One region of the Nocardioides sp. T5 genome, then DNA from elsewhere that is predicted to be linked to it. Evidence: predicted binding sites of a transcription regulator. Region 1 holds the regulator's gene; the other holds the start of a gene.
The links. Region 1 encodes HrcA, which represses chaperone genes, less so after heat shock. Its sites were predicted from a motif close to TTGGCACTCGNNNNNNNCGAGTGCCAA; they were not measured.
Positions count from the first base shown of each region.

Region 1 (4,411 bases):
CGCTTGCCGCGGCGGTCCTCCAGCGTCAGCGTGTCGATGTCACGGTCGACGGCGACGACCTCGCCGCACCAGTCGGTGGTGACCTCCTCGACGACCATCCCGATCTCGGTCGGCACCTCGGTGGCGCGGCCGTTCCTCGGCGCACGCCAGTCGCCGGAAAGGACGTCGGTTCCGTAGCGATCGCGGGTCACCGGTCCACGTTAGGCGTCCGGCTCCACGCGGACGCGGTGGCACGCCGTGCGACGCGGATCACACCGACCGGGCCTGCCGCAGGTCAGCCCCCGGTGATGCCGGCGCCCTCGGCGCCGTCGCCGCTGTCCTCGTCCTGGGTGGCGTCCATCTCGAGCTCCTCGCGGCTCTTGGTCGCCTCGTCGTCCGGGTCGAGGGGCTCGGCCAGCGGGTTGTCCTCACCGGGCTGCAGGTCCTCGGGCAGCTGGTCGTCGGAGATGCCGCCCAGCGTGGCGTCGTCGGGCGAGGCCGTGCCGCCGGAGTGGTCGGAGTCGGCCGGGCTCGTGCCGCTGCCCGCCTTCGGCGTGTCGGTCGACTCGGTGTTGTCGGTCTGGGACTCGCTGTTCTCGGTCATGCCCCAGTCCTACTGGGCCGGCCTCTCCGGGACCAGCCCCCGGGGGGTGGGGGAAGCCAGGAAGGACGCCGACAGGGCCCCTAGATCAGGGGCAGCCGCTTCTGGCTGCGGGGCAGGTGCTCGTAGCCCAGCCGGACGGCGCTCTCGAGCAGCTCGGGGTCCCACGGCCACTCGCCGGTCGCGAGGGCCTCGGACCGCGGTACGCCGCGCGAGGCGAGGTCGCGGATGGTCTCGGCGATGACACCGAGCTCGGCACGCTGGTCCTGGACGAACGCCTTGTCGACGACCTTCCCGTGCCCGGGCACGACCACCGTGGTGTCGCTCATCAGGCCGAGGACCAGGTCGAGGGTCAGCGGCCACTCCAGCGGCCACGAGTCGTCGCCGATGGACGGCGGGTCGGACTCCTCGACGAGGTCGCCGCCCACCAGCACGTCGGCGTCCGGCACGCGGACGACGAGGTCGCCGGCCGTGTGCCCGCGCCCGGGGTGGATCAGCTCGACGGCCCGGCTGCCCAAGTCGAGCTGGACCGCGGAGGAGAAGGTGCGGGTGGGCAGGCGGAGCGTGGTGGCGAGGACCTCCTCGCGGCGCGGGTGCTCGGTGTCCTGCTCGTAGCGCGCGAAGGCATGACCGGCCGACACCTCCATGTGCTCCGCCGCCCAGTCCGTCGCGTGGATCGGCATCTCGCCGAACTGCTCGACCATGGTGGCGTTGCCGAAGTGGTGGTCCCAGTGCTCGTGGGTGTTGACCAGCCCGGTCAGCGGACCTGCGCCCAGTCGGCGTACGTCGTCGGCGACCACCCGCGCCTCGGCGGCGGACCCGTGCGTGTCGATCATCAGCAGGCCGTCCGACCCGCCGACCAGGGTGATGTTGACCTGCATCCAGTCGTAGTGCGCCACCCAGACCTGGGGTGCGACCTCGGTGAAGCGGGGGGCGGTGTCGGGCATGTCGGCGAGCCTACGGACTCCTAGTAGAGTTGGCACTCCGATTATCCGAGTGCCAGAAACCGACGTGCAGAGGAGGGCTGACGTGGTCGACGACCGCAAGCTCGACGTGCTGCGCGCGATCGTGGAGGACTACGTCGCGACCGAGGAGCCGGTCGGCTCGAAGGCGCTCGTCGAGCGGCACGGGCTCGGCGTCTCCCCGGCGACGGTCCGCAACGACATGGCGGCGCTGGAGGACGAGGGCTACATCCACCAGCCCCACACCAGTGCCGGACGCGTGCCCACCGACAAGGGCTACCGGCTCTTCGTCGACAAGCTCGCCACCCTCAAGCCGATGAGCGTGGCGGAGCGGCGGGCCATCGCGACGCTGCTCGACGGTGCCGTGGACCTCGACGACGTCGTGCAGCGCTCGGTCCGCCTGCTCAGCCAGCTGACCCGGCAGGTCGCGATCGTCCAGTACCCGACGCTCTCCCGCTCGACGGTCCGCCACATCGAGCTGGTCTCGCTGACCGCGACCCGGGTGATGGTGATCCTGATCCTCAGCACCGGTCGGGTCGAGCAGCGCCTCGTCGAGCTCGACGCACCGGTGGTCGACACCGACCTCGCCGAGCTGCGCGTCCTGGTCAACCAGGCCAGCGCCGGCGTGCAGATCGCCGCAGCAGCCGCCGCCCTCGCCGACCTGCCCGACGGCGTACGCCCCGAGCAGGCCGACTCGGCCCGCGCGATCGTGGGCGTGCTCACCGAGGCGATGTCCGACCACCGCAGCGACGAGCGGGTCGCGGTCGGCGGCACCGCCAACCTGGCCCGCTACGGCGACTTCGACACCGCCGTCCGGCCACTGCTGGAGGCGCTGGAGGAGCACGTCGTGCTGCTCAAGCTGCTGGGGGAGTCGGGGACCGACGCGCTCACCGTGCGCATCGGCCACGAAGGCCCCTACTCCGAGCTCGCGGCCACGAGCGTCGTGGCCACCGGCTACGGCCCGCAGGAGTTCCACCTCGGCTCCCTCGGCGTCGTCGGCCCCACCCGCATGGACTACCCCGGATCCATGGCAGCCGTGCGCGCCGTCGCGCGCTACGTCTCCCGGATCCTCGATGAAGGAAACCAGTGACCCAGGACCCGTACGAGATCCTCGGCGTCTCCCGCGACGCCAGCGCCGACGACGTCAAGAAGGCCTACCGCAAGCTCGCGCGGCAGCTCCACCCCGACGTCAACCCCGACCCGGAGACCCAGGAGCGGTTCAAGGACGTCTCCCGCGCCTACGAGGTGCTGAGCGACCCCGGCAAGCGCGCGGCCTACGACCGCGGCGGTGACGCGTTCAGCCAGGGCTTCGGTGGCGCCGGGCAGGGCTTCAGCTTCACCGACATCATGGACGCGTTCTTCGGTGGCGGTGCCGCCGGTGGTGCGCAGACCCGCGGCCCGCGCTCGCGCGCCCGCCGCGGCCAGGACGCGCTCATCCGGCTCGACGTCGAGCTGGCCGAGGCCGCCTTCGGCGTCACCCGCGACCTCAAGGTCGACACGGCGCTGCGCTGCGAGGCGTGCGAGGGACAGGGCACCGCGCCCGGCACCAAGCCGGTGACCTGCGAGACCTGCCACGGCCAGGGCGAGGTCGCGGTGGTGCAGCGCTCGTTCCTCGGCGAGATCCGCACCCTCCGCCCGTGCGCGGCGTGCCGGGGCTTCGGCTCGATCATCCCCGACCCGTGCCGGGAGTGCTCGGGTGACGGCCGGGTGCGCTCGCGTCGCACCCTGACGGTCAAGATCCCCGCAGGCGTCGACCACGGCACCCGCGTGCAGCTCACCGGCCAGGGCGAGGTCGGCCCCGGCGGTGGCCCGGCCGGCGACCTCTACGTCGAGATCCACGTCGAGCCCCACCCGACGTTCACCCGCCACGGCAACGACCTGCACACCACGATCTCGCTGCCGATGTCGGCGGCCGCCCTCGGCACCCAGCTCACGCTTCCGCTGCTCGAGGCCGACCTGCCCGCCTCGTCCGACGAGTCCTCGGAGACCGTGACGACGTACGACCTCGACATCCGCCCCGGCACCCAGTCGGGCAGCGAGCAGGTGGTGCGCGGCTTCGGCGTGCCGAGCCTGCGCGGTGGGCGCGGCGACCTCGTGGTCAGCATCGCCGTCGAGACGCCCACGCGCCTCGACCCGCGCCAGGAGGAGCTGCTGCGAGAGCTCGCGGCGATCCGGGGCGAAGAGCAGCCCGACGGCAACAACGAGGCGCCGCACAAGTCGATGTTCGGTCGGCTCCGCGACGCCTTCCAGGGCTGAGCCGGGTGTCGCTCCCGGTCCACCTCGTCGAGTCCCTGGCCGGAGCAGCGCCCGGGTCCGTCGTCGAGGTGACCGGTGACGAGGCGCACCACGCCGTCGCCGTACGACGCCTCCGCGAGGGGGAGCAGGTCGTGCTGACCGACGGTCGGGGCACCTCGGTGACGGGATCGGTGACCTCGACCGGCAAGCGGGTCTTCTCCGTGACCGTCGCCTCCGTCGCGCAGGACCCCAGGCCCGAGCCGGCGATCACCGTCGTGCAGGCCCTTCCCAAGGGCGACCGTGGCGAGCTCGCGGTCGAGGTGCTCACCGAGGTCGGCGTCGACCGCATCGTGCCGTGGGCGGCCTCGCGCTCGGTGGCGGTGTGGAAGGGCGAGCGCGCAGCGAAGTCGCACGCGAAGTGGCAGGCCACCGCCCGCGAGGCGGCCAAGCAGTCGCGACGCTCGTGGCTGCCGACCGTCACCCCGCTGGCGTCGACCGCCGACCTCGCGGCGGTCGTCGCGGAGGCCGACCTCGCGCTCGTCCTGCACGAGGACGCCACGCTGCCGCTGGGGGCGCTGGAGGTCCCGGAGGCCGGGCGGATCGTCCTCGTGGTGGGTCCCGAGGGCGGGATCAG
Region 1 covers NZ_CP182415.1:1,589,603-1,594,013, forward strand. The annotation lists gene ACNKF0_RS07760 (DUF3097 domain-containing protein) at 1-191, opposite strand, end outside; gene ACNKF0_RS07765 (hypothetical protein) at 275-583, opposite strand; gene ACNKF0_RS07770 (MBL fold metallo-hydrolase) at 664-1,527, opposite strand; gene hrcA (heat-inducible transcriptional repressor HrcA) at 1,610-2,632, shown strand; gene dnaJ (molecular chaperone DnaJ) at 2,629-3,798, shown strand; gene ACNKF0_RS07785 (16S rRNA (uracil(1498)-N(3))-methyltransferase) at 3,804-4,411, shown strand, end outside.

Region 2 (4,411 bases), 670 kb from region 1:
CGAGCACGTCCGCCACGAGCTCGGCGAGCGCCCTGCCGCGGGCGTGCTCCGCGGCCGTGAACGGCGCCGTGCGCCGCAGCTGGACCACGACGTCGCCGATCTCGAGGTCCATGCCGTCCATCAACGGCGAGAGCCCCGCGGCGTCCCGGTCGGCCTCGGCGTCGAAGAGCTGCGCCACGACGTCGGGGAAGGTGGCCGGCTCGGCGAGGATGCTCCGCGCCGCCAGGACGTAGCGGGTCGGTTGGTCGGCCAGAGCGGCCTCGGTGCACGGGAGCACGCTCACGCGGGTGGCGCCCGACCGCTCGACGAGGTCGGCGAGGTCGGCGAGCCCCCAGTCGCCCGGCGTACGGAGCACGAGCTCGTCCGTCACGCGGTCCACGCCGGGGAAGACCTGGAGGCCCAGGATGTTCACGCCAGCCGCCCCGCAGGCGGTGGTCAGCTCGGCCAGGGCACCGGGACGGTCGTCCAGGGTCGTCCGCACTCTCCACAACATGTGCCGATGGTGCCCGGGCGATGTTTCGAACGGTGGTGCGAGGTGTGACGCGCGCGTCACATGGCGACGGCCCGCCCCGCCCCCGCCGAAGTGGCGGAGCGCGGAGCGGGCCGTACGGACCTGGTGGAGCGGCCGGTCAGTGGCCGTGGCCGTGACCGTGGCCGGCGGCGGCCGCCGGCTCCTCCTCCTCGGGCTTGTCCACGACGAGCGTCTCCGTCGTGAGCAGCATCGCGGCGATGGACGTCGCGTTGACGAGCGCCGAGCGGGTGACCTTGACCGGGTCGAGGACGCCCTGGGCGACCAGGTCGCCGTACTCCTCGGTGGCGGCGTTGTAGCCGTTGCCGACGCCGAGCTCGCGGACCTTGGAGGTCACGACGTAGCCGTTGACGCCGCCGTTCTCGGCGATCCAGCGCAGCGGCTCGTCGGCGGCCTTGCGGACCACGCGGACACCGGCGGCCTCGTCACCGGTCAGGCCGAGGTTGTCCTCGAGCACCGACACGGCGTGGATGAGCGCGGAGCCACCGCCGGGGACGATGCCCTCCTCGATCGCGGCACGCGTCGCGGAGACGGCGTCCTCGATGCGGTGCTTCTTCTCCTTGAGCTCCACCTCGGTGGCGGCGCCGACCTTGATCACGCAGACACCGCCGGCGAGCTTGGCGAGGCGCTCCTGGAGCTTCTCGCGGTCCCAGTCGGAGTCGGTGTTCTCGATCTCGGCCTTGATCTGGTTGACGCGGCCATCGACAGCCGTGCTGTCGCCGGCGCCGTCCACGATCGTGGTGTGGTCCTTGGTGATGACCACGCGGCGCGCCTGGCCCAGGACCTCGAGGCCCACCTGGTCGAGCTTGAGGCCGACCTCGGGGGCGACGACCTGACCACCGGTCAGGGTCGCGATGTCCTGCATCATCGCCTTGCGGCGGTCACCGAAGGCCGGGGCCTTGACGGCGGCGACGTTGAAGGTGCCACGGATCTTGTTGACCACGAGCGTCGAGAGCGCCTCGCCGTCGACGTCCTCAGCGAGGATGAAGAGCGGCTTGCCGGTCGCGATGACCTTCTCCAGGACCGGGAGGAGCTCCTGGATCGAGGAGATCTTGCCCTGGTGGAGAAGGATGTAGGGGTCGTCGAGGACGGCCTCCATCGACTCCGGGTCGCTGACGAAGTAGGCCGAGATGTAGCCCTTGTCGAACTGCATGCCCTCGGTGAACTCGAGCTCGGTGCCCATGGTGTTGGACTCCTCGACCGTGATCACGCCGTCCTTGCCGACCTTGTCGAAGGCCTCGGCGAGCAGGTCGCCGATGTGGCTGTCGCGGCTCGAGATCGTCGCGACGGACGCCATGTCCTCGCGGGACTCGACCTCGCGGGCCGCCTCGCGCAGGGCGTCGCCGACGGCCTCGGCCGCCGCGTCCATGCCGCGCTTGAGACCCATCGGGTTGGCACCGGCCGCGACGGCGCGCAGGCCCTCGTGGACCATGGCCTGCGCCAGGACGGTGGCGGTGGTGGTGCCGTCACCAGCGATGTCGTTGGTCTTGGTGGCCACCTCCTTGGTGAGCTGGGCACCGAGGTTCTCGAACGGGTCGTCGAGCTCGATCTCGCGAGCGACGGTCACTCCGTCGTTGGTGATGGTGGGGGCGCCCCACTTCTTGTCGAGGACGACGTAGCGGCCCTTGGGGCCGAGCGTCACCTTGACGGCGTTGGCGAGGGCGTCGACGCCGCGCTCGAGCGCGCGGCGGGCGTTCTCGTCGAACTCCAGGATCTTGGGCATTGCTGTGCTCCTCTAGGGGTGTTCGGGGCCGAACGGCACGGATCCCGGCTGGCGCGAGGCCAGCCGGGATGCCAGGTGCGTCAGGAGACGACGGCGAGGATGTCGCGGGCAGACAGGATGAGGTACTCCTGGCCGGCGTACTTGACCTCGGTGCCGCCGTACTTGCTGTAGATGACCTTGTCGCCCACGGCGACGTCGAGCGGGACGCGGTTGCCGTTGTCGTCGATGCGACCGGGACCGATCGCCACGACCTCGCCCTCCTGGGGCTTCTCCTTGGCGGTGTCCGGGATGACCAGGCCGGAGGCGGTGGTCTGCTCGGCTTCGAGCGTCTGGACGACGATGCGGTCCTCGAGGGGCTTGATGTTGACCGACACTTCGGATCAACCTCCACTTTCTCGTACGAGAGATCTTCAGGACGTGGGCTCGTGATCCGGCGGCACGCCGTCGCGGGGGTCGTGCCAGGCTCACGAGCGCTGGCGCTCTCGGGGTGAGAGTGCCAGAGCAGACGCTAGCACTCTGCCCGATCGAGTGCTAGCGGGAGCCGCCGCTGACAGGATGGCGGCGTGGAGATCGAGACGCTGGACTGGCTGCGCACGGCCGAGGGCGCCCGCCTGCTCGCGGCCGCCGACCGGGCTTGGGCGGACCACCCGGGCGACCCGGTGCGGGTCGCGGGCGACGTACGCCGGGTCGAGCCCGACGCGGAGAAGGCCGCGGCCGCCACCACGCAGGCCCAGCTGCGGGCGAAGGCCGTGGTGAAGTTCGGCGAGGCCGCCCACCTGATGTTCTTCACCCCCGACGCGCTCGAGCAGGCGACGCGGGCGCGGGTCGCTGACCACCGGGCCGCCCGGCTCGCCGCCGCGATCCCCGGCGGCAGCGTCATCGACCTCGGCTGTGGGATCGGCGGCGACCTCGTCGCCTTCGCCCGGGCCGGGCTCGTCGCAGGCGGGGTCGACCTCGATCCCGTCCGCGCGGCGATGGCACGCGCGAACCTCGAGGTGCTGGGGCTCCCCGGCGCCGCGCAGGTGGGTGACGCGACGACCGTCGACCCGCGCGCGTTCGACGCCGCCTTCGCCGACCCGGCACGTCGGGGTGGTCGGGGGCGGGTCTTCGACGTGGAGGGCTGGACGCCGCCGTGGCCGTGGGTGCTGGACCTGCTGGCCCGCCGGTCGCTGGTCAAGGTCGCGCCCGGCATCGGTCACGACCTGGTCCCGGTCGGCGTCGAGGCGGAGTGGGTCAGCGACGGCGGTGACGTCAAGGAGGCGGTGCTCTGGTCCCCCGACCTTGCGACCACCGACCGCCGCGCCACCGTGATCGGCGAGCACGGTCTCGCCACCCTCACCGACGAGGACTCCCCCGCCGACGGGGAGGCGGGGACCGAGGTCCGCGAGGTCGGGGCCTACCTCTACGAGCCCGACGGCGCCGTGATCCGCGCCGGCCTGGTGACCGCGGTCGCCGCCGGCGTGGGTGGCGGCCTGGTCGACCCCCACATCGCCTACGTCACCAGCGACGCCTCGTTCCGTACGCCGTTCGCGCGGGGATACCGCGTCGTCGAGCACCTGCCCTACCGCGAGAAGCAGCTCCGTGCGGCCCTCCACGAGCGCGGGATCGGTCGCCTGACGATCAAGAAGCGCGGGGTGCAGGTCGTCCCCGAGGAGCTGCGCAAGCGGCTGTCGCTGCGGGGGGACAACGAGGCGACACTGGTGCTCACCCGGGTGTCGGGGCAGGGGACGGCCCTGCTCGTCCAGCCGTTCTGACCGGCGCCTCTCGTCAGCAGCCGGGGCGTGCGACGCCCGCCACGGTCACGGGCAGCCGACCCGGCGCTGCGGCCTGTCCGGTCAGCACCTCGACCAGCACCTGCATCGCGGCGGGGGTGTCCCCGAAGGTGGCGATCCGGGTCGGAGCGGCCACCCGGCCCAGCACCCACGGGCTGTCGGTGGCCACGGCGACCTGACCGTCGACCGGCGCGTCCTTGAACCCGGTGAAACCGACCTGCGTGCCCGCGGCGAGCCTGGCCTCCTCGCCGGCGTTCCACGCGTCGAGACGCCGTTCGCGGCGGGCCTCGGACCTCTCCCAGGCGCGCACGCGGCTCTCGTAGGCGCGCTTGCGCTCCTTCTTCCGCCTCTCGGGTCGCGGCTTCGCGTCGGTGAGGGTCGCCGGTG
Region 2 covers NZ_CP182415.1:923,854-928,264, reverse strand. The annotation lists gene ACNKF0_RS04465 (GNAT family N-acetyltransferase) at 1-481, opposite strand, end outside; gene groL (chaperonin GroEL) at 630-2,252, opposite strand; gene groES (co-chaperone GroES) at 2,333-2,626, opposite strand; gene ACNKF0_RS04450 (THUMP-like domain-containing protein) at 2,816-4,006, shown strand; gene ACNKF0_RS04445 (glycoside hydrolase family 3 N-terminal domain-containing protein) at 4,020-4,411, opposite strand, start outside.
Region 2: the regulator HrcA is predicted to act here: its motif matches at 2,761-2,787, upstream of groES (co-chaperone GroES).